Bradyrhizobium diazoefficiens: one gene and its partner. The protein of the gene in region 2 interacts with the protein of the main gene of each other region in a pairwise test. Links are inferred from orthologs where the notes say so. Each region holds a gene or a part of one and is shown on either strand. Other genes may lie near its edges. The genes, in order: ccmE and JJE66_RS11320.

Region 1 (8,279 bases), on a different replicon or contig from region 2:
CAGGTCTCCCGGCGCGGTCAGCGACTCGACGAATCCAAGCCGGGCTCGGGGCTGGGGCTATCCATCGTGACCGATCTCGCCGCCCTCTATGGCGGCAGCCTCTCGCTCGGCAGTGCGCCGATCGGGGGCCTGCGGGCCGAGCTGGTGCTGCCCGGAATATAATCCTCTGATCCTGCACACTTATTTTTGGCTTCGGGGCGAAACCCGAGGTATTCGGAGCGACTTCCTCAACCGCTTCTTAAGGCGCACCCACCTATGATCGCGCCGGACGCATCCCACGTCCGACATTTTACCGTGCATTACCCGGGCGCATGAGCCAGACATCGATCGAGCGGCTGAGGGAATATCTCGCGCAGCTCCCGCCACAGGCGCAGGCGCTGCTGATGCGGGAGTTCGAGCGCGCGCTCGAGCGTGGCCAGGATACGGCCGTCGCGACCCTCGTGCTCGAGCAGTTGCGCAAGATCGTGCGCAAGACCGATGCTGAAGAGGCCGTGCCGCCGCGGACCGACGATCTGTCGCGGCTGCTGTTCCAGGTGCTGGAACCGTTCCTGGTGGAAGCCGGTGCCCCGATCCGGGTCGGCCAGATCCGCCGCTCCTCGCTGCATCCGATCTGGCAATGGCTCGGACGCGACGGTGCGCCGGACAAGGTGGCTGAATTCGAGGCGGCGCTGGCGCGCATGCCGGCTTCAGACAGTGCGGGGCAGGTCGAGGCGCTGGCGCTAAAGCTTCAGGCGGTAGCCGCAGACGCCATCTTCGAGCTGACGGGGCCCGGCGGCGGCGACAAGTCGCGTGCGCTCGCCCGCGTTGGCCCGCCCAACGTGATCGAGGATCTCTATTCGATCGGCGCCGTGCTCGGGGTTCGCGAGGCGCTCGGCACGCTCAATGAAAAGCTGCCGCGCTTCCTGCGCGCCTTCGGCGACCCCCAGATCGCCTCGGTGAACGCTGCGCTCAACATTCCCGTGCTCCAGACCCCGCAGATGCTGCCCTTTGCGCTGTCGGTGGTGGTCCAGCGCATGACCGCGCCGTGGCAGATCATTCGCCTCGCCATCAAGATCGCCGCGTCCGACGACGAGATCCGCGTCGCGGCAACGCCTTATGGCGCCGCCGTCACGATGGCCCTGCACGATCTGGCCCGCGTTGCCGCCAATTTGCGCATGGACATCAAGCGCGGGCATTTCGAGACCGTCGCCGACAATCTCAAGGCGCTGCACGACGGCGTCCGCGGCCTGCGCACCGAGCTCGACCTGCGCAACGATTCCCCCTGGGGCAAGCAGCTGACCTCGATCCGGGCCGACATCTCCAATGCGCTGCAATCGGAGATCGACAGCGTTCCCGGCCGCGTCCGCCGCATCCTGCGCCAGCGCGCCGAGAAGGACATTCCGCCCGGAGCGCGGATCGACAGCACCGAGGTCGAGGAGACCGTCGCGCTGGTCGACTTCGTCGCGACCTGCCGCAACTACGCGAGCGAGCTTGCGATCAACGAGGTGACGCTGCGCACCTATTCCGACCTCCAGCAATATGTGGAGCGGTCGACCGAGCAGCTGGTGCAGTCGCTGCGCGCCGCCGATCACAAGGTCCGTACCTACCGGCAGCAGCAGGTGCAGGCTGCGATCCGCTTCTGCCAGGTGCTGTTTGGCGATGATTACGCCTCGCTGATGAGCCGCGCCGCGGAGAACGCGGCGACGGGCGAGCGCAAATCGACGCGCGCGAGCTGATCCAAGCGCATCTTTGTGTGATCACAATTTGTAGTTGACGATGCCGGTCGTGGGCCCTACGGTCCCGTGCAAGCTTTTGGAATTTCTATCTGTGGGCGCATGAAACCCGTTATCAGCTCCATCGAAATCGAAAACCGCGTCATTGTTGCCAAATATCAAAGGTTGATGGTCGGCGCGAAGGTGGTGCTCGTCGAGAAGGCAAGCGGCCGGCAACTGCCTGAGACGGTCACCAGGGTTGCATCGCCTGTTCCCGTCGGCGCATTGCGCATCAGATTGCCCGATGCAATCGAGCCGGGAACATACTTCCTGAGGGCCTTCAACGGGCACGGTGAGAACGCCGCTCAAAGCGCGGAGTTCGAGATCGGCTAAGCCGTTGGATTTTCACCATTTCGAGACTGGGTGCGCTCGCGCCAAATTGACAATTGTCAATTGCCGCATCGTCCGGCCGTGGTGTAAAGCCACCTGTGGGCGCGGCTCACGCGCTGCCGGAAGCTTGCCAGATGACGCTATGGTTCGTGTTCGCGCTGATGACGGTCGCGGCGATTTTCGCCGTGCTCTGGCCGCTCGGCCGTGGCGGGCGCCCGGACAATCAAGGCAGCGAAGTCGCGGTCTACAAGGACCAACTGGCCGAGATCGAGCGTGACCTTGCCGCGGGGCTGATTGCGCCCCCGGAAGCCGAAGCCGCGCGCGTCGAGATCAGCCGCAGGCTGCTCGCCGCAGCCGGCAGCGAGTCCGCGCTCGCGCCGACATCCAGTCTGAAATGGCGTCGCGCGGCCGCCGCGCTGGCGCTTGTCGGCCTGCCTTTGGTGGCGGTCGCGATCTATGTTCCACTCGGCTCGCCTGCGCTCCGCGATTTCCCGCTGGCGCAGCGGGAGCGCGGGTCCGGGTCGGGCATGGGGCAATCGCTCGAGAACCTCGTGGTGCAGGTCCAGCAACATCTGGACAAGAACCCGACCGACGGGCGCGGCTGGAATGTGCTCGCGCCGGTGCTGGAACGGCTCGGTCGTTTCGACGAGGCCGCGCGCGCCTATCGCAATTCGATCACCTATAACGGCGAGAGCGCGGAGCGGCGCTCCGATCTCGGCGAGGCGATCGCGGCCGCTGCCAGCGGCGTGGTGACGGCGGAAGCCAAGACCGAGTTCGAACGCGCGCATGCGCTCAATGCCGACGATCCCAAGGCGAACTATTTTCTCGGGCTCGCTGCCGAGCAGGACGGCCGCAACGGTGACGCGGCCAATATCTGGCGCGCGCTGCTGGCGAAAGCACCCGCGGATGCGCCGTGGCGGCCGCTGGTGCAGACCTCGCTCGCGCGGGTCGGCGGTGGCGGCGTGACGATGCCGGCCCTGTCCGACGAGACGATCGCAGCGTCCAAGGAGATGAACGACGGCGATCGCAACGCGATGATCCGCAGCATGGTCGAACGTCTCGCCACGCGCCTCAAGCAGAACGGCGACGATGTCGAGGGTTGGCTGCGTCTGGTGCGCGCCTATCTGGTGATGGGCGACCGCGACAAGGCGGTGGGCGCCTCGACCGACGCCCGTCAGGCGGTCGCCAAGGATTCCGAGCGGCTGCGCCAGCTTAACGAAGGCCTCAAGACTCTCGGGCTTGACGGATGACGGACATAGGACGAGACGAGCGGAGAATGGATACGCCATGACGCGCAAGCAGCGACGGATGACCATCATCGGCGGATCGCTCGCCGTGCTCGCGCTCGCGGCCGCGCTGGTGCTCAACGCCTTGCGCGATTCCATCGTGTTCTTCTCGACCCCGACCATGGTTGCCGAGAAGCACGTCCCGCCCGGCAAGCGCTTTCGCCTCGGCGGGCTGGTGCAGCCGGGCTCGCTCCAGCGCGGCGACAATCTCGCCGTGACGTTTGAAGTCGCCGACGGCGGCGCCAAGCTGCCTGTCGCCTACAAGGGCATCCTGCCCGATCTGTTCCGTGAAGGGCAGGGCATCGTCGCCGAAGGCGCGCTCGATGCCAAGGGCGTATTCAGGGCCGACACCGTGCTGGCCAAGCACGACGAGACCTACATGCCCAAGGACGTCGCCGATGCCCTGAAGAAGCAAGGGCATTGGAAGGACGATTACGGCGCCAAGGCTTCTGAAAACGCCAAGGCTTCTGAAAACGCCAAGGCTTCTGATGGCATCAAGCCGGCGGCGACGACGGCGCAGGGCAATTCGCAGGGAGCGGTGCGGTGATCGCGGAAGCCGGACATTACGCACTGGTGCTGGCGCTCGCGCTGGCGCTGATCCAATCGTCTGTGCCGCTGATCGGCGCACGCTTGCGCGATCCCGCGCTGATGAACGTGGCGCGCTCCACCGCGCTGGCACAGCTTCTATTCGTCGGCGCCTCGTTCCTTGCGCTTGTAACGCTGCACGTGAACTCGGATTTCTCCGTCGCCAATGTCTACGAGAATTCCCACTCCATGAAGCCGTTGATCTACAAGATCACCGGCGTGTGGGGAAACCATGAAGGCTCGATGCTGCTGTGGGTGTCGATCCTGGCGCTGTTCGGCGGGCTCGTTGCCGCCTTCGGCAACAATCTGCCGCTGTCGTTGCGTGCGCATGTGCTCGCAGTTCAGGCCTGGATTGCCAGCGCCTTCTACCTCTTCATCCTGATGACCTCGAATCCGTTCCTGCGCATCGTCAATCCGCCGATCGAGGGACGCGATCTCAATCCGGTGCTTCAGGACATCGGTCTCGCCGTGCATCCGCCGATGCTCTATCTCGGCTATGTCGGCTTCTCGATCTCGTTCTCCTTCGCGATCGCCGCGCTGCTCGAGGGGCGGATCGATGCCGCCTGGGCGCGCTGGGTGCGGCCGTGGACGCTGGTCGCCTGGATATTCCTGACGCTGGGCATCGCGATGGGCTCGTACTGGGCCTATTACGAGCTCGGCTGGGGCGGCTGGTGGTTCTGGGACCCGGTCGAGAACGCCTCGCTGATGCCGTGGCTCGCCGGCACGGCGCTGCTGCATTCGGCGCTGGTGATGGAGAAGCGCAACGCGCTGAAGGTCTGGACCATCCTTCTTTCGATCCTGACCTTCTCGCTGTCGCTGCTCGGCACCTTCCTGGTGCGATCGGGCGTCATCACCTCCGTGCACGCCTTCGCCAACGATCCGACCCGCGGCGTGTTCATCCTCCTGATCCTCTGCCTGTTCATCGGTGGCAGCCTGTCGCTGTTCGCGGGCCGCGCGACGTCGTTGAAGCAAGGCGGTCTGTTTGCGCCAATCTCGCGCGAGGGCGCGCTGGTGCTGAACAATCTGCTGCTGACGGTGGCCTGCGCGGTCGTGCTGTTCGGAACGCTTTATCCGCTGGCGATGGAAGTGCTGGCCGACTTCAAGATGTCGGTCGGGGCACCGTTCTATAATCTCAGCTTCGTTCCGCTGTTCGTTCTGCTGCTGCTCGCCGTGCCGTTCGGGCCGATGCTGTCGTGGAAGCGCGGCGATCTGCTCGGTGTCACCCAGCGCCTGCTGACGGCGGGCGTCGCCGGCCTCGTCGTGATCGCCATCGTCTGGGCGTGGACGCGTGGCGGCAGTGCGCTGGCGCCGTTGGCGATCGGGCTTGGAGTTTTCGTCATCGCGGGGGCGATGACGGATCTGGCCGAAAGGACCGGCCTGTTTCGCCTGCCGTTCGCAACGACGCTGCATCGCGCCCGCGGCTTGCCGCGCTCGGCATGGGGCAGCGTGTTCGCGCATGCCGGTCTCGGCATCGCGCTGATCGGGATCGTCTGCGAGACCACCTGGAACAGCGAATATATCGCGACGATGAAGCCGAACGACGTTGCGCAGGTCGCCGGATATGATCTGAAGCTCGACGGCCTGCTGGAGCGCCAGGGGCCGAACTACCGCGAAATGATCGCGCAATTCAACGTCAGCCGCGATGGCAACGCTCTCAGTGTCATGACGCCGTCGAAGCGCAGCTTCACCACGCGCGGCTCCTCCACCACTGAGGCTGCGCTTTTGACCCGCGGTGCGAGCCAGCTCTACATCTCGCTCGGCGACGTCACCGCCGAAGGCGCCATCGCCGTGCGCATCTATCACAAGCCGCTGGTGCTGTTGATCTGGTGGGGACCGGTGCTGATGGCGTTCGGAGGCATGCTGTCGCTGTCCGACCGGCGCCTGCGGGTCGGTGCGCCGAAACCGGCGCGGGCCAAGCAGCGCCTGCAACCGGCGGAGTGATCCAATGCGCCGGATGATGGCCGCGATCGTTGCGCTCATGCTGTTGGCCGTGCCCGCGGTGCACGCCGTGCAGCCCGACGAGATCATGGCGGATCCCGTGAAGGAAGCCCGTGCGCGCGAATTGTCGCGCGAGCTGCGCTGCATGGTCTGCCAGAACCAGTCGATCGACGATTCCGACGCGCCGCTCGCGCGCGACCTGCGGCTCCTGGTGCGCGAGCGGATCGCGGCGGGCGACAGCAATTCACAGGTGCTCGATTTCCTGGTCGCGCGTTACGGCGAGTTCGTGCTGCTGAAGCCGCGCTTCGAACGCCAGACCTTGCTGTTGTGGCTGCTCGCGCCGCTTTTGCTCGCTGGGGGCGGCTTTGCGCTGTGGCGGCAAAACCGCCGCGCGCGGAGTGGTGCAGACCTGGCTGCGCCGCCGCTCACGCCGGACGAAGAGGCGCGGCTAGCGGCACTGATATCCGACGACGCCACCCCATCGCGCTAGCTTCGCAGGGCGCCGCTCGACGCTTTGAGGCGGTCGCTGGAACTCTATTAAGTTCCTGTAACACCGCGCCTTTTCGCCTGCGGTAAACGGCCGCATCGGCTCGCGCCCTTCATTACAAAAGTTTAACCCCCCAGCCAGCGCGCGGTAAGGCGGAAGTCCCCATCTTCAGGTCCGTAAGGTGCCGTCATCAGGCACCAAATGGATTTCAAGGCCCTGGAGACACCCTGCATGACCGACCGTCCCGATCTCACGAATCTTCCGTCCTACCGGCAGCCGCGCCGTTCCGTGTTTTCCGCCCGCAGAATCGCGCTGATGGCCTCGGTCGTCGCCGGTCTCGGCATTGCCGTCCACGGCTTCAGTCCGTCGACGTCGCCCGCCGACCTGTTCTCGAGCCCGGCGCATGCCCAGGTCAACAACGAGGTCCGCAAGGTCGAGCGCCCGATCGGTTTCGCCGACATCGTCGAGCGGGTGAAGCCCTCGGTGATCTCGGTGAAGGTCAACATCAAGGAGAAGGTTGCGAGCAACGACGACGGCGATGATTCCGCCTCGCCGTTCCAGCCGGGTTCGCCGATGGAGCGCTTCTTCCGCCGCTTCGGCGGTCCGGATGGATTCCCGGGCCTGAAGGGCGGTCGTGGCCGCATCGTGCAGGGCCAGGGCTCCGGCTTCTTCATCTCGGCCGACGGCTATGCCGTGACCAACAACCACGTGGTCGACGGTGCCGACAAGGTCGAGGTCACGACCGACGAAGGCAAGACCTACAGTGCCAAGGTGATCGGCACCGACCAGCGCACCGATCTCGCTCTAATCAAGGTCGAGGGCGGCTCCAACTTCCCGTTCGCCAAGCTTGCCGACGGCAAGCCGCGGATCGGCGACTGGGTGCTCGCGGTCGGCAACCCCTTCGGTCTCGGCGGCACCGTGACCGCCGGCATCGTCTCGGCCAGCGGCCGCGACATCGGCAACGGCCCGTATGACGATTTCATCCAGATCGACGCGCCCGTGAACAAGGGCAATTCCGGCGGTCCGGCCTTCAATACCGACGGCGAGGTGATGGGCGTCAACACCGCGATCTATTCGCCCTCCGGCGGCAGCGTCGGCATCGCGTTCTCGATCCCCGCCAACACCGTGAAGAGTGTGGTCGCCCAACTCAAGGACAAGGGTTCGGTCAGCCGCGGCTGGATCGGCGTGCAGATCCAGCCCGTCACGGCCGACATCGCCGACAGCCTCGGCATGAAGAAGGCCGAAGGCGCGCTGGTGGCCGAGCCGCAGAAGGACGGTCCGGCGGCCAAGGCCGGCATCGAATCCGGCGACGTCATCACGTCGGTCAACGGCGAATCCGTCAAGGACGCCCGTGAGCTTGCCCGCACCATCGGCGGCATGGCGCCTGGCGCCACCGTGAAGCTTAACGTGCTGCACAAGGGCCAGGACAAGGTCGTGAACATGACGCTTGGCCAGTTGCCGAACACGGTCGAGGCCAAGGCCGACACCGATAACGACAGCGGCAAGGGTGTGAACAAGGGCACCGATGTGCCGAAGCTCGGCATGACGGTTGCGCCTGCTAACTCCGTGGCCGGCGCCGGCAAGGACGGCGTCGTGGTCACCGAGGTCGATCCGAAGAGTGCTGCGGCCGAACGCGGCTTCAAGGAAGGCGACGTGATTCTCGAAGTCGGCGGCAAGAGCGTGAGCACCGCCGGCGAAGTCCGCGACGCCATCACCGCGGCGCGGACCGACAACAAGAACAGCGTCCTGATGCGCGTGAAGAGCGGCGGCCAGTCGCGCTTCGTCGCCGTGCCCATCGCCAAGGGTTAGGCAAGGGCTAGGCCTCGGGAAACTGACGAGATGAAGGGTGTCACCGGCATCAGTCGCCCCCGCCGCCGACGCCCTTCCGGGGAGCAGCGTAAC
Region 2 (8,393 bases):
CCTTGGCATAGGCCGCCACCAGCGCGACGCGGTGGGCCTTGCGGCCTGACGTCTTCAGATAGTCGATAGTGGCCGCATCGACTGGAAAGAAGCCGCAGGTCGCGCCGTATTCGGGCGCCATGTTGCCGATGGTCGCCTTGTCCGCGACCGAGAGATTGTCGAGGCCGGGGCCGAAGAACTCGACGAACTTGCCGACCACGCCGAGCTTGCGCAGCATCTGCGTCACGGTCAGCACGAGGTCGGTGGCGGTGACGCCTTCCTTGAGCTGGCCCTTCAGCTTGAAGCCGACGACGGTGGGCAGCAGCATGGACAGCGGCTGGCCGAGCATGCAGGCTTCCGCCTCGATGCCGCCGACTCCCCAGCCGAGCACGGCCAGACCGTTGACCATGGTGGTGTGGGAATCGGTGCCGACGAGCGAGTCGGGATAGGCGACCTCGAAGGTGCCGGTCTTCTTGCCGACCGTCATCTTCTCCTTCTTGGTCCAGACCGTCTGGGAGAGATATTCGAGATTGACCTGATGGCAGATGCCGGTGCCGGGCGGCACGACGGAGAAATTCGAGAACGCCTTCTGGCCCCACTTCAGGAACTCGTAGCGCTCCTGGTTCTGCTTGTACTCTTCGGTGACGTTCTTGCCGAAGGCCTTGTTGTCACCGAAGAAGTTCACGATCACGGAGTGGTCGATGACGAGATCGACGGGGACCAGCGGGTTGATCTTCTCGGCATCGCCGCCGAGCTTCTGCATGGCGTTGCGCATCGCGGCGAGATCGACCACGGCCGGCACGCCGGTAAAATCCTGCATCAGCACGCGCGCCGGGCGGAACGCGATCTCATGTTCCAGCGACCTCTTGCGCAGCCATTTCGACACTGCGACGATGTCTTCCTTCTTGACCGTGCGGCCGTCCTCGTTGCGGAGAAGGTTCTCGAGCAGGACCTTCATCGAATAGGGAAGTTTCGAAATTCCCTTCAGACCATTCTTCTCGGCCGTGGGCAGGCTGTAATAGACATAGGTCTTGGCGCCGACCTTGAGGGTCTTTTTGCATTTGAAGCTGTCGAGCGAGGTCATGTAGGAAATCCCAATTGTTAGTTATACCCGGCAAGGGGTATTTTAACACCGTCAGCGTAGCAGGCTGGGTCGCTTGCAGGGGCAGGTTGAGTTGCTGCATCAAGTAGTTCCGGGCTTATAGAAGCTTTCTAACCGCGCCGCCACAGCCACAATCGAACCCAGCAAGTCGCGAGCCAAAAATTCTGATGCGCTACCCCAAGAATTCCTGAGGCCCGGCTTTGAACGGGTTGGACCGAGGTCAGATGCAGCTGTGCGGACGCGGGGTGATTTGCGTGCGGGGCGGCCGCGAGGTGTTTTCCGGGCTCGATTTCGAGGCAGCCTCCGGCGAAGCCGTGGCGGTCGTGGGGCGCAACGGATCGGGCAAGACCTCGCTGCTGCGGCTGGTCGCAGGTCTGCTCATTCCGGCTGGCGGCACAATCGCGCTCGACGGGGGCGATGCCGAGCTGACGCTGCCCGAGCAATGCCACTATCTCGGCCACCGCGATGCGCTGAAACCGGCGCTGAGCGTGGCGGAAAACCTGTCATTCTGGGCCAATTTTCTGGGCGGAGAGCGTTTTGACGCGGTGGCAAGCCTCGCGGCCGTCGGCCTCGACCACGCCACCGATCTTCCCGCGGCCTTCCTGTCCGCCGGCCAGCGCCGCCGGCTGTCGCTGGCCCGGCTGCTGACGGTTCGCCGCCCGGTCTGGCTGCTGGACGAGCCAACCAATGCGCTGGATGTGGCCGGTCAGGACATGTTCGGCGCGCTGATGCGCGACCATCTGGCGCGCGGCGGCCTGATCATGGCCGCCACCCACATGCCGCTCGGGATCGAATCGCGAGAGCTGCGGATCGGGGGGACAGCATGAAGTGGATGGACCCTCAGTTTTCCAATCGGCCGGGCGCCGCCTTCGCGCCTGTCGGAGCCGCCCCATGACCGCCTGGTCCGCCCTCATCCGCCGGGACATCCGGATCGCGCTCCGCGTCGGCGGCGGGGCGCTGATCGGGGTGCTGTTTTTTCTGACCGTGGTGGTGCTGATGCCGTTCGCGGTGGGACCGGACCTGGCGCAGCTCGCGCGATTGGGGCCGGCGATCCTGTGGCTCGGCGCGCTGCTGGCCAGCCTGCTGACGCTGGACCGGCTGTTCATGGCCGATCATGAGGACGGCTCGCTCGACCTGATCACGATGAGCCGGACGCCGCTGGAACTGGCCTGCGCCGCCAAGGCGCTGGCGCATTGGCTGGCCGCGGGCCTGCCGCTGATCGTCGCAACCCCCGTGCTCGGCCTGCTGCTCAACCTCGACATGGTCGCCACGGCTGCGGTGGCGCTGACGCTGCTCGCCGGCACCCCCGCCCTGACCTTCACCGGCATGATCGGCGCCGCGCTGGCGGTGACCCTTCACCGGGGCGGACTGCTGATGGCGGTGCTGGTGCTGCCGTTGTCGATCCCCGTGCTGATTTTCGGGGTTGCGGCCTCGCAGGCCGCGATCACGGAGCCGTCGTCATTCGGCGCGCCGTTCTCGATCCTTTGCGCGCTGTCGCTGGTCAGCATGGTGATCGGCCCGTTCGCGGCGGCGGCGAGCCTGAAACATGGACTGGACTGAAATGGGCCGGCTGCCTTGACCCCGATCAACTTTCGCTGCGCGCTTTCATGCTGATTGCGTGAGCGCTGAGCTGTGATTATCAGGATACCATGACGCTGATCGACCTCGCCAACCCCACAAGGTTCCTTGCGTTGAGCGCGCGGGTGCTGCCGTGGCTTGCGGCTGCGACCGTCATCCTGCTCACGATCGGCCTCTATCAATCCGCGTACGCGCCCGACGATTATCAGCAGGGCGCGACGGTGAAGATCATGTTCATCCACGTGCCCAATGCCTGGCTGTCGATGTTCGTCTGGGGCGTGATGAGCATCGCCTCGCTCGGCACGCTGGTGTGGCGGCATCCGCTCGCCGACGTCGCCGCCAAGGCGGCCGCACCGATCGGCGCAGCCTTCACCTTCCTGGCGCTGCTCACGGGCTCGCTGTGGGGCCGGCCGATGTGGGGCACCTATTGGGAATGGGACGCGCGCCTGACCTCGGTGCTGATCCTTTTCCTGATGTATCTCGGCCTGATGGCGCTGTGGCGCGCGGTCGAGGATCCCTCGCGCGCGGCGCGCGCCGCCGCGGTGCTGACGCTGGTCGGCGCGATCAATCTGCCGATCATCAAATTCTCCGTCGATTGGTGGAACACGCTGCACCAACCGGCCTCGGTGATGCGCATGGGCGGATCGACGCTCGATAAGGCGTTCCTGATTCCGCTGCTGGTGATGGCGGTCGCATTCACGCTGCTGTTCGTCACGCTGCACATCGCGGCGATGCGCAACGAGATTTTGCGCCGGCGCGTGCGCTCGCTGCAAATGATGCAGGCGAGCCGCGTCGCGTTTTCGAGCGAAGTGGGTACCGGTTCGCGTCAAGAAAACGCGTCAAAAGGAACCGCATGATCATGTCGCTCGGTCCTTATGCATCCTTCATCGTGACATCTTACGTTGCAGTAGCCATCGTGGTCGCGCTCCTGATCGGCTGGGTGATCGTCGATTATCGCAACCAGACGGAGCGTTTGCGCGAGCTCGAGCGCAGCGGCGTCACCCGCCGCTCGGGCCGCAGTGCCGTGGACACACCATGAGCGATCAATCGACCTCCGCGACCCCGCAGCGCCGCACCTTCCTGATGGTACTGCCGCTGCTCGCCTTCATCGGACTGGCCGTGCTGTTCTGGTTCCGGCTCGGTAGCGGCGATCCCTCGCGGATTCCCTCCGCGCTGATCGGCCGGCCCGCGCCGCAAACCACGCTGCCGCCGCTCGAAGGATTGCAGGCCGACAGCGCACAAATCCCGGGCCTCGACCCGGCTGCCTTCAAGGGCAAGGTCAGCCTCGTCAACGTCTGGGCCTCCTGGTGCGTGCCGTGTCACGACGAGGCGCCGCTGCTGACGGAGCTCGCCAAGGACAAGCGTTTCCAGCTCGTCGGCATCAATTACAAGGATGCGCCCGACAACGCCCGCCGCTTCCTGGGGCGCTACGGCAACCCGTTCGGTCGCGTCGGCCTGGATGCCAACGGCCGCGCCTCGATCGAGTGGGGTGTCTATGGCGTGCCGGAGACGTTTGTCGTCGACCGCGAAGGCACCATCGTCTACAAGCTGGTCGGCCCGATCACGCCAGATAATTACCGGAGCGTGCTGCTGCCGGAGATGGAGAAGGCGTTGAAGTGATCCTCGTCATTGCGAGGAGCCCTTGCGACGAAGCAATCCAGAATCCGTCCGCTGAGACAGCTTGGATTGCTTCGCTTCGCTCGCAATGACGAACTGAGAAAAATCAGCCCTTCCGCACGTCCCCCGCCTCGGCCTCGCTGGTCTCCAGCGACACCGGCTCGACACCATAGCGCTTGGTCAGCGGCATCTGGGCGATGGCGAAGATCATGGTCAGCGGCGTCACGCCGAACACCTTGAAGTTCACCCAGAAATCCGTGCTCTGGGTGCGCCAGACGATCTCGTTCAGCACCGCCATGCCAGCGAAGAACAGCGCCCAGCGCAGCGTCAGGATGCGCCAGCCCTGCGGGGTCAGATTGAACATCTGGTCGAACATGACGGCGATGAAGGAGCGGCCGAACAACAGGCCGCCGCCGAGAATCGCGGCGAACAGGCCGTAGATGATGGTCGGCTTGACCTTGATGAAGGTCTCGTCGTGCAGAACCAGGGTCAGCGTGCCGAACACCAGCACGATGACGCCGGTCACGATCGCCATGATCGGGATGTGGCGCGTCACCACATAGGAGGCGATCATCGCCGCCACGATCGCGACCATGAAGGCGCCGGTCGCGGCGAACAGATTGAACTTCGCATTCACGAAGAAGAACACGAGCAGTGGACCGAGTTCGGTTGCAAGCTTGAACAGCGGGTGCGGCTGGGTCTTGTCCATACTCAACTTTCGATTCCGGCAATCGCGCGGGCGAAGTCGCGCGCGGTGAAGGGCGCGAGATCGTCGACGCCTTCGCCGACGCCGATGAAATGCACCGGCAGTTTGAATTTCTCCGCGAGCGCCACCAGGATGCCGCCGCGGGCGGTGCCGTCGAGCTTGGTCATCACGAGGCCGGTGACCCCTGCGGTGCGATGAAAGGCCTCGACCTGCGACAGGGCGTTCTGGCCGACGGTGGCGTCGAGCACGAGTAACACCGCGTGCGGCGCCGAAACGTCCACCTTTCGGATCACGCGCACGACCTTCTCGAGCTCGTTCATCAGCTCGGCCTTGTTCTGCAGCCGGCCGGCGGTGTCGATCAGGAGCACGTCGATGGCCTGCTCTTTCGCCGCCGTCAGCGCGTTGAAAGCAAGGCTCGCCGAGTCGGACCCCTGCGTGCCGGCGATCACCGGCGTCTTCGTGCGCTCGCCCCAGACCTTGAGCTGCTCGATGGCCGCTGCGCGAAACGTGTCGCCGGCCGCCAGCATCACCTTGCGGCCTTCTGAGGCGAATTTTTGCGAGAGCTTGCCGATGGTGGTGGTCTTGCCGGAGCCGTTGACCCCGACCACGAGGATGACGAACGGCTTATGAGCGGCGTCGATCTCGAGCGGCTTCGCGACCGGCGCCAGCACCTTCTCGACCTCGGTCGCGACCACGTGCTTGACCTCGTCAGCCGAGATCGCCTTGTCATAGCGTCCCGTGCCGACGGCGTCGGCGATCCGCACCGCGACCGAGGTACCGAGATCGGCACGCAGCAGCACATCCTCGATGTCGTCGAGCATGGCGCGGTCGAGCTTGCGCTTGGTGACGAGGTCGGCGACCGCAGTCCCGAGCGAGGACGAGGTACGCTTCAGCCCGTTGGACAGCCGGCGCCACCAGCTCAGCTTGGGGGTCTCGGAGGTGGTATCGTTCATGATGGCGGTGTGTTAGCCGTTCCGGCCCGTAAACGAAAGTCTTGAACGAAAGTCTTGCAATTGCTCGATGTTCCCGAATTGACCGCCGAGGAGATCCAGTCGCGCGTGCTTCATCGCGACGGGCTGATGCTGATCATCGACAAGCCGTGCGGCCTGCCGGTGCATCGCGGCCCCAAGGGAGGCGCCAATCTGGAAACCTCGTTCGACGCGCTCTGCTTCGGCCTGCCGCGGCCGCCGGTGCTGGCCCACCGGCTGGACAAGGACACCTCCGGCTGCCTCGTGCTCGGCCGCCATCGGAAAGCCACCGCCTCGCTCGGCCTCCTCTTCAAGCATGGCAAGATCGGCAAGACCTACTGGACCGTGGTCGAGGGCGGCCCGGCCGAGGACGAAGGCACCATCGACATGCCGCTCGGCCGGCTCAACGCCGAACGCGGCTGGTGGCAGAAGCCCGACCCGGAGGGGCAAAAGGCGATCACCAACTGGAAGGTGATGGGCCGGGGCGACGGGCTGACCTGGCTGGCCATGGAACCGGTGACCGGCCGGACCCATCAATTGCGGGTGCATTCGTCAGCGACGGGATGGCCGATTTTCGGCGATAACATTTACGGCAACGGGCCGCGCTTCGGCGAACCGCGGTTGCACCTGCATTCCCGCGAGATCGTGGTGCCGATCTCTCGGAACAAGGAGCCGATCCGCGTGGTGGCGCCGGCCCCGCTCCACATGCACGAGAAGCTCCGCGCCTGCGGCTGGAATGGGGAATAGGTGCCGCTGTCGTTCACCTCTCCCGCTCGCGGGAGCGGTCGCGCCGAAGGCGCTGCCGCAATTGAACCTGATCTCAACACGCTCAGGGCCATAGTTTACGAAACCTTCAGTGCTCGTCTCTAATGATAGCGGTTGCTTAGAACAAGCCTCCCATCCGCTCAGGACGAGCAACGCGTCATGTCCACGGCCGAACTATCGATTATCGACGAGGTCGAATCCGCCATTCGGATAGGCTCGGCGGAAAAGGGCCTCGAAACGGCCCGGCGCGTCACCGACCTGTTCCTGTCCTCGGCCGGAAGTTTTGACGACGAGCAGATCGCGCTGTTCGACGACGTGCTCGAGCGCCTGATCGGCACCATCGAGCTGCGCGCCATCGCCGACATGGGTGCGCGCGTCGCACTGGCCGAAATCAGCGCCCAGCTCGCACCGATCGCGCAAGCACCGCCCTCCGTGATCCGCCGCCTCGCCAACAATGACGAGATCCGCATCGCCGGTCCCGTGCTGCAGGAATCCGCCCGCCTCGACGAGGGCGAACTGGTAAAGATCGCCTCGACCAAGGGCGAGCCGCATCTGCTTGCGGTCGCGGGCCGCTGGTGGCTGAAGGAAATTGTCACCGACGCGTTGCTGGCGCGCCGCTATCCCAGCGTCAGCCGCCGCCTTGCCGGCAATCCCGGCGCGCGCCTCTCGGGTAACGGATTTGCCGTCATTGTCGGGCAGGCCGAGTCCGATCCCGAACTCGCGGTCAGCGTGGGCGTTCGCCTCGACCTCCCATCGGAGCTGCGCCGGCAATTGCTGCGCTCGGCGACGGATGTGGTTCGCACGCGGCTGTTGTCGCGCGCGCCACCGGATCTGTTCGAGGAGATCCACAGCGCGATCGCCGCTGTCACCGTCGGCGTCGAGCGCGAGATGTCGGGCGTCCGCGATTTCGAGGGCGCCAAGCGGGCGATCGCAAATCTCAAGGCATCCGGCCAGCTCAACGAGGCGACGCTGCTCGGCTTCGCCAGGCAGCGGCGTTATGAGGAGTCCGTGGCCGCCTTGGCGGCGTTATCCGGCTCAACGGTCGAAGTCATTCGCCCGCTGATGCAGAGCCTGCGCGAAGACGGCTTGCTGGTGCCCTGCAAGGCGGCACAGCTGAGATGGGAAACCACGGCCGCGGTGCTCGAAAGCCGCTTTGCGACCGGCGCGATGAAGCCGGCCGATCTTGTCCGGGCGCAAAGCAATTTTGCGCGCATGACGCCGGAGAATGCGCGGCGCACGCTGCGGTTCTGGCAGGTGCGGGCGTCGTAGCGGCGGATTATGTCGTTAGCCGTTCGCCATCGTTGCCGGCGATCCTGAGCGGCACGATGCTGCCGACGCTCGCGCCCGCAACCGCCACCGGCAGATAGTGCTCCGTGCGCCCCTGCCCCTCGCTCTCGATCAGCACATCGCGCGTCACGCCGATCTCGGCTTGCAGCCGCTGGCGCAACGCTGCCTCGCCCGCCGCGCGCAGCCGCTTCGCGCGCTCCTTGATCGCACCGCCCGCGACCTGCGGCATCCGCGCGGCCGGCGTGCCGGGGCGTGGAGAATACGGGAAGACGTGCAGAAACGTCAGGCCGCATTCCTCGACCAGATCGAGCGAGCGCGAGAACATCTCTTCCGTTTCGGTCGGAAAGCCCGCGATGATGTCGGCGCCAAAGGCGATGTCGGGACGCAGGCG

The links.
Region 1: the proteins of JJE66_RS11320 (region 2) and ccmE interact in binary tests that used the Escherichia coli proteins (3 or more experiments, as listed by UniProt). The link is inferred for Bradyrhizobium diazoefficiens from one-to-one orthologs.

Annotation. Positions count from the first base shown.
Region 1 is NZ_JAENXS010000002.1:1,580,037-1,588,315, reverse strand. The notes cover bases 2,425-5,141. They hold ccmE (cytochrome c maturation protein CcmE), read left to right. Parts: upstream 2,425-3,368; coding sequence 3,369-3,914; downstream 3,915-5,141. Other genes in these bases: JJE66_RS24425 (heme lyase CcmF/NrfE family subunit), read left to right, coding at 3,911-5,141; ccmI (c-type cytochrome biogenesis protein CcmI), read left to right, coding at 2,425-3,331. Outside these bases: JJE66_RS24450 (sensor histidine kinase), read left to right, coding at 1-162; JJE66_RS24445 (hypothetical protein), read left to right, coding at 312-1,715; JJE66_RS24440 (hypothetical protein), read left to right, coding at 1,815-2,084; more of ccmI, read left to right, coding at 2,216-2,424; more of JJE66_RS24425, read left to right, coding at 5,142-5,893; JJE66_RS24420 (cytochrome c-type biogenesis protein), read left to right, coding at 5,898-6,380; JJE66_RS24415 (Do family serine endopeptidase), read left to right, coding at 6,609-8,186. UniProt on the Escherichia coli protein: Heme chaperone required for the biogenesis of c-type cytochromes. Transiently binds heme delivered by CcmC and transfers the heme to apo-cytochromes in a process facilitated by CcmF and CcmH.
Region 2 is NZ_JAENXS010000001.1:2,391,409-2,399,801, reverse strand. Bases 1,793-4,623 are described here. They hold JJE66_RS11320 (heme ABC transporter permease), read left to right. Parts: upstream 1,793-2,730; coding sequence 2,731-3,516; downstream 3,517-4,623. Other genes in these bases: JJE66_RS11305 (septation protein A), read right to left, coding at 4,383-4,623; JJE66_RS11310 (DsbE family thiol:disulfide interchange protein), read left to right, coding at 3,695-4,279; ccmD (heme exporter protein CcmD), read left to right, coding at 3,513-3,698; ccmB (heme exporter protein CcmB), read left to right, coding at 1,973-2,641; ccmA (heme ABC exporter ATP-binding protein CcmA), read left to right, coding at 1,793-1,908. In the rest of the region: aconitate hydratase AcnA, read right to left, coding at 1-1,063; more of ccmA, read left to right, coding at 1,306-1,792; more of JJE66_RS11305, read right to left, coding at 4,624-4,985; signal recognition particle-docking protein FtsY, read right to left, coding at 4,988-5,935; JJE66_RS11295 (RluA family pseudouridine synthase), read left to right, coding at 5,996-6,697; JJE66_RS11290 (DUF2336 domain-containing protein), read left to right, coding at 6,875-7,984; tRNA (N(6)-L-threonylcarbamoyladenosine(37)-C(2))-methylthiotransferase MtaB, read right to left, coding at 7,992-8,393. UniProt on the Escherichia coli protein: Required for the export of heme to the periplasm for the biogenesis of c-type cytochromes.